2 linked regions of the Funiculus sociatus GB2-C1 genome follow. Each later gene encodes a partner of the first gene's protein in a complex. Links are inferred from orthologs where the notes say so. Each region holds a gene or a part of one and is shown in the gene's direction. Other genes may lie near its edges. The genes, in order: dnaB and dnaG.

Region 1 (3,301 bases):
GAGGCTGTGGCAGACTGTTTGAAGGCACGCCAACGCAGATGGTGTCTAGCTTGGGCAAATTGCGGGCTTTACCTGATAACACGCGAGTTTGGTGCGCCCATGAATACACCCTGAAAAATCTTGAATTTGCCTTAACTGTAGATGGCGATAACCCAGAGTTGCAAGCCCGGTGGACTCAAGTAAAAGCTGCCCGTAGCCGTTCTGAGGCGACAGTGCCATCCCAACTTGGCATAGAAAAGCGCACTAATCCATTTTTGCGCTGGGACGCTCCTGTGCTGCAATCAGCAGTGAAAAGTCTAGACCCTGTGCAGACTTTTGCCAGGCTGCGCGGGATGAAGGATCGGTTTTAGATTAAAAGATTGCGATCGCTCACTATCTTTTTGTAAGATGGAGTGTTCTAGCTTATCATTACTCCTTCTGTTGTCTGTAGCAGAAAAAAGACTATGGCGAAACGTGTGCAATTAGTTTTGAATCAAGATGTCAGCAAACTGGGAAAATCTGGCGATTTAGTAGAAGTCGCTCCCGGTTATGCTCGCAATTACCTAATTCCCCAAAAAATGGGAGTTCCTGCCACTCCCGGCTTGCTCAAGCAAGTCGAACGGCGTAGAGAAAAAGAGCGGCAGCGCCTTTTGGAAGAGAAGCAGGTAGCTACAGAGCTGAAGACTGCTATAGAGGCTGTGGGCAGCTTCACCATTGCTAAGCAGGTAGGTGAAGAAAATGCCATCTTTGGTACTGTCACGGCTCCAGAAGTGGCAACAGCCATCCAACAAGCCACTGGTAAGGAAGTCGATCGGCGGAATATCAGCCTCCCCGATATCGGAGAGACTGGCACCTACAAGGCAGAAATAAAATTACACCCGGAAATCACAGCGGTTGTACAAATTCAGGTTGTGGCTAGCTAAGCGTAGTGCAGAGACGTTGAAGACGTTGCATACAACGTCTCTACAGTTTCCGCGTGGGTAGAAGCAGTTTTTTCAGTCAAAAAAAGGGGGTTGGGTGTCGGATCGCAGCGACTACTCAACCCCCATTATCATAGTCGTGGCGGCTCCTTGTTAAAACGACCTCTGTTATGGCTCACGAACTGAATTTTCATTCTTCAAGCGATCGCCTTCCACCCCAAAACCTCGACGCTGAAGAAAGCATCTTGGGGGGCATTTTGCTAGACCCAGAAGCCATCGGTCGAGTAACTGACTTACTTGTGCCAGAGGCGTTTTCTCTCATCGCTCACAAAGAGATTTACCGATCCGCCCTTACCCTCCACAGCCAAGGTAAACCGACCGACTTAATGAGCGTTACCAGTTGGCTGTATGACAGAGGCTTGCTGGAGAAGGTTGGCGGACAAACAAAGTTAGCTCAACTGGTGGATCGCACGGTTTCAGCCGTCAACATCGACCAGTACGCGGCGCTGGTGATAGATAAGTACCTGCGCCGTAAGTTAATCCAAGCAGGCGGCGAGATTGCTCAGTTGGGTTACGAGACGGCTACGGAGTTGGAAATTATCCTCGACCAGGCGGAACAGAAAGTTTTCAGCCTGACTCAAGATCGTCCTCAGCAGGGTCTGGTTCCTATTTCCGACACGCTGATAAATACATTTCAGGATATTGAAACTCGCCATCAGGATCTAGCGCTACCCGGTCTTACCTGTGGCTTTTATGACCTCGACGCGATGACTGGCGGCTTTCAGCGTTCCGATCTGATTATCGTGGCGGGTAGACCGTCAATGGGAAAAACAGCTATCTGCCTCAATATTGCTCGCAATATTGCTGAGTTTCATAAGTTGCCAGTAGCTGTTTTTAGCTTGGAAATGTCGAAAGAACAGCTGGTGCAGCGGATGCTTGCTAGTGAGGCTAAGATTGAAAGTAACCATTTGCGGGCTGGGCGAGTTGCACAAATTGAGTGGGAACCTTTGAGTCGCGCCCTTGGCACTCTTTCGGAGATACCAATTTTTATTGATGATACGCCGAATATGACTGTGATGCAGATGCGATCGCAAGCTCGTCGTCTTCAAGCAGAACAGCGTGGCGAGTTGGGATTAATTCTGCTGGATTACTTGCAATTGATGGAAGGCGGCGGCGACAATCGGGTGCAAGAGCTGTCAAAAATTACCCGAAGTCTCAAAGGTTTAGCTCGCGAACTCAGCGTCCCAATTATCGCTTTATCCCAGCTGAGTCGAGGTGTGGAAGCTCGTAATAATAAACGCCCAATGATGTCTGATTTAAGAGAATCGGGGTCGATCGAACAGGACGCGGATTTAATTATGATGTTATATCGCGAAGAGTATTACCAACCCGATACACCAGATCGAGGTATTGCTGAGGTAATTATTTCTAAACATCGAAATGGCCCGACGGGAACCATCAAGTTATTATTTGATCCGCAATTTACCCGCTTCCGAAATCTCGCCTCTTCTAATCGGGGATGATTCAATAAATTGGTATATACAAAGCAAAAACCCGGTTTACTTTGAAACCGGGTTCCGTCAGATTTATTTAGCTAATTTTTAGCAGTTCTACATCGAAAATCAGCGTAGCATTGGGAGGAATCACGCCACCTGCACCGCGAGATCCATAACCCAATTCTGGGGGAATAATTAACTGGCGACGACTACCGACTTTCATGGTACTGAGTCCTTCATCCCAGCCTTTGATTACCTGGCCGACACCGAGTTTGAAGGAGAAGGGTTGATTGCGATCGCGCGAACTATCAAACTTCGTGCCATCCTCTAAAGTGCCAGTATAATGCACTACGACTGTCTGACCAGTTTTTGGAGTCGCACCGTCGCCTTCTTTTAACTCCGTATACTTGAGGCCAGAGGGCGTTGTCGTAACCTTCTCGTCACTTTCTGGGTTGGTATTCATCGTAATAAGCCTTGTACTGTCAACATCTGGGTTATTGCTTGGGGTTTGTGTAACTGTAGGTGAGGAGTAATTTAGCTCGGAAGCGATCGCCTCTTGTGGAGAGTTGCTAACTTGAGCCAATATTATCACCAACACGCAGGCAAACATGACCCCGACGCTGATTAAAATCTCTCTCAAAATGTTTCCTCCATACCTTTAAGACTTCAAAATTTTAGATTTTGCAAAGGTCGAACTTCCTTTGCTGCCAATGGCATTGTATAGGCACGAAGCACTATTGATTTTAGATTCAATCCAAAATCCAAAATCCAAAATCGACAAAATTTTAGATCTTGCAAAGCTTGAACTTCCTTTGCTGCCAATGCCATAGTATAGGCACGAAGCACTACTGATTTTAGATTCAATCAAAATCCAAAATCTAAAATCCAAAATCGATTGTCCCGTTG
Region 2 (3,235 bases), on another replicon or contig:
TTGTCTCGTGAGGAAACAAATCGCGGAAGGTTTGTAGAGTCAGCAATTGGTGTCCCGAAACCACACCATATTCCGCATCAATTTTGGCACGAAAAGCCGGATCGTCAAATGCTTTTTCCAGGCGGCGCAATTTCTCATCAATACTAAAGGTAACTCGCACCTGCTCGTCAGCATCAGTAGCGTATACACTGTTACAAGCTGTACATAGATGGTTTGTCCGCAAATCGGATAAACTTTTTGGTTTGAAGTCGATGCCGCGACAAGCCGGACATTGAATGTCCCAGTTGAGAGTTAAAATACCCTCCTTGAGAGCAATGACTAAAACCCGCAAAGTCTCCCGCTCGCTCAACTGCAATTTTTCAGCAATCCGTTTGGGGTTGGCATGATATAATTCGCGGCGATCGCTTTGTTGTAAAAATGCCCTTAGCCGCTGCTGTACCTCTGGTTTAATGCTATACCTTTCCAAGGCGGCTACAGCTAGAGCAATATTATTCTGGTGTCTATGAAAAAAGTTAAACATTTGGTGTCGCTAGATATATTAAGGATTTTAGTAGTGTGCGACCCTTGAGTGTATTTTATATATAACCGTTACTGACTATTTGGTTTTATCGTCCTGAATTTCTGCTGAGAGTTAACTAGGTGTCAGATTAAAATATAGGTAAGTATGCCCCTGGTTTTTGTTAACAAAAAATCAACAATTATTATGATGTATTTTATCAGTATAAAGAGGTAATCGTGCAAATTCCCCGCCTGCATCCAGACACAATTGAGGAAGTAAAACAACGGGTTGACATTGTTGAAGTCATCTCGGAACACGTTGTATTACGCAAGCGGGGCAAAGAGTATGTAGGTTTATGTCCTTTCCATGAGGAAAAATCTCCCAGTTTTACCGTCAGCCCCATTAAGCAGATGTACTACTGCTTTGGCTGTCAAGCCGGGGGAAATGCGATTACTTTTTTGAAGGAACACTCTAAACGTTCCTTTGGTGAAGTGGTGCTGGATTTGGCGCGGCGCTACCAAGTTCCGGTGCAAATGCTGGAGGCGGAACAGCGCGAGGAATTACAGAGGCAAATTACGCTGCGAGAGCAGCTGTATGAGATTTTGGCAGTGGGGGCAAGCTTTTTTCAACACGCGCTGCGACAACCCCAAGGGGAGGCGGCTTTGGAATATTTGTACTCCAAGCGGCAACTCTCGGAGGAAACTATTCAAAAATTCCAGCTTGGGTATGCTCCGGCGGGTTGGGAAACTCTCTATGGCTACTTGGTGGAACAGAAAAGCTACCCGGTGCAGCTGGTAGAACAAGCGGGTTTGATTAAGCTGCGGGATGGGGGTGGCGGTTATTATGACAGGTTTCGCGATCGCTTGATGATTCCCATCCACGACTCTCAAGGACGAGTAATTGCCTTTGGTGGCAGAACTCTGGGGGACGATCAGCCGAAATATCTCAATTCTCCGGAAACCGAATTATTTAATAAAGGCAAAATTCTGTTTGCTTTGGATAAAGCCCGTGAAGCTATTGGCAAGCAGGATCGGGCTGTGGTAGTGGAAGGATATTTTGATGCGATCGCTCTCCACTCCCACGGAATCGAAAACGTTGTCGCCTCTCTAGGTACAGCGCTGGGCTTAGATCAAGTCAAACAGCTATTACGTTACACCGAATCTAAGCAAATTGTACTCAACTTTGATGCCGATGCCGCCGGAACCAAAGCAGCTCAAAGAGCAATTGGAGAAATTGCCAATCTCGCCTATCAAGGACAAGTCAATCTGCGAGTTCTCAACTTGCCTGATGGAAAAGATGCTGACGAATTTCTCCTCAAAGGTGGCGCTGAAAAATATCGGGAATTGCTGCTTGATGCTCCTCTCTGGCTTGATTGGCAAATCCAGCAAATCTTAGTAGGAAAAAATCTTAAACAGGCGGATCAATTTCAGCAAGTTACCGCAGAAATGGTGAAATTACTAAATAACATCACCAATGACGATCAGATTACCTATTATATTAATCACTGTGGAGAAATTCTCAGCCAAGGAGATTCTCGGCGGGTTGGACTATTAACAGACAATCTCCTAAACAAAATTGTTCGTCACTGGGAAGAACTTCTAAACCAGGACAGTTCTCTAAAAGTGCCGTTGTTAGTAAACAATCTTCTCAAGCAAAATAAGCGGTTTAAGACTCGTCCTTCTGTTAATAGAAATAAAGGTCAAAAAGAATTACTTGTTACTTCTGAAAGCACTCTTTTAGAAAGATCCGAGGCTCTACTGTTGCGCCTTTATCTGCATTGCCCAGAATATCGACAGTTGATTAGCGATACTTTAGAAGAACAAGATTTATTATTTAGCCTTCCTCACCACCGACTTTTGTGGCTAAGAATTTCATCTTTACAGGAAACATCACCAGATTTACTATCGGCGCTACAAAACCTGTATGTTGATTTTCCTGAAGAAATGGCTCAAGTGTCTGGACTATTTTATCTTGACGAAAATGCCGAACTCGATATTCTCCGCGCTCCGGAATTGATCAAAGCAGGCGCTGCTTGTATGGAACGGGTAATGTGTGAAAACATTTATCGCCACTTTTTAGATCTATGGAAAAATCCCGATAGTTTTCTGGATTTGAATAAACGGCAATACTACTGTCAGGAATTTTACCGAGCAAAACAGCGAGTTACAGAGTTAGATCAATACAGGAATTTTATCGAGCAAAACAGCGAATTACAGAGTTAGATCGACATCTGCAATTTTTGTATTTTTATCGCTGAGGATTCCTTAGTCGTTACATTTTCGTTCCCAGACGACCGCCTGGGAACGAGTAAAATACTGGCTAATGATTAAGGGCAAAATAGAGTAGCACGAGTTTCGCGTCCTGTCGTCGGGTTGGTGCCTTTAGCTGTTTTACACAACTGTTTTTGCACATCCTGACGAAACAAGACATCTGTAAAATCTGCTCCATCAATGATGGCACCTTCAAACTTGGAGTTAAAGGCAAACGCTCCCTCCAAAATAGCGTTAGTTAAGTTAGCGTTGGTGAAACGAGCAGTGTCTAGGGTAGCGTTTCTAAGATCGGCTCCCTCTAAATTGGCACTTTCAAGATTAGCGCCAAAGAAGCTGACACCCCGCAAATCTGTATGACTCAGGTTACTGCTGCGAAGATTGGCTTTAGTAAAGCTGGAGTCCGTAAGCACTTTACCTGAGAAATCTGCACCGATCAAGAATTCCTTGTTGTAGTCTTCAGCTAGGG

What was found.
Region 2: the proteins of dnaB (region 1) and dnaG are in contact, whole or in part, in a crystal structure (PDB 2R6A), measured with the Geobacillus stearothermophilus proteins. The link is inferred for Funiculus sociatus GB2-C1 from one-to-one orthologs. Residues at the interface, in WP_033016901.1 of Geobacillus stearothermophilus: Ser13, Glu15, Ala16, Gln18, Glu91, Leu92, Asp94, Ala95, Val96, Pro97, Thr98, Ala99, Ala100, Asn101, Tyr104, Tyr105, Ile108; in WP_049624496.1 of Geobacillus stearothermophilus: Lys456, Leu457, Leu458, Pro459, Ala460, Asn463, Ala464, Leu467, Leu535, Leu536, Ile537, Ala538, Gln544, Glu545, Asp548, Tyr549, His552.

Annotation. Positions count from the first base shown.
Region 1 is NZ_JAMPKJ010000018.1:9,538-12,838, reverse strand. What follows is about bases 270-3,245. They hold dnaB (replicative DNA helicase), read left to right. Parts: upstream 270-1,069; coding sequence 1,070-2,422; downstream 2,423-3,245. Other genes in these bases: NDI42_RS10865 (FKBP-type peptidyl-prolyl cis-trans isomerase), read right to left, coding at 2,490-3,035; rplI (50S ribosomal protein L9), read left to right, coding at 444-902; gloB (hydroxyacylglutathione hydrolase), read left to right, coding at 270-350. In the rest of the region: more of gloB, read left to right, coding at 1-269. UniProt on the Escherichia coli protein: The main replicative DNA helicase, it participates in initiation and elongation during chromosome replication. Travels ahead of the DNA replisome, separating dsDNA into templates for DNA synthesis.
Region 2 is NZ_JAMPKJ010000106.1:2,909-6,143, reverse strand. Bases 319-3,228 are described here. They hold dnaG (DNA primase), read left to right. Parts: upstream 319-735; coding sequence 736-2,721; downstream 2,722-3,228. Other genes in these bases: NDI42_RS27470 (pentapeptide repeat-containing protein), read right to left, coding at 2,826-3,228; NDI42_RS27480 (adenylate/guanylate cyclase domain-containing protein), read right to left, coding at 319-520. Outside these bases: more of NDI42_RS27480, read right to left, coding at 1-318; more of NDI42_RS27470, read right to left, coding at 3,229-3,235. UniProt on the Escherichia coli protein: RNA polymerase that catalyzes the synthesis of short RNA molecules used as primers for DNA polymerase during DNA replication.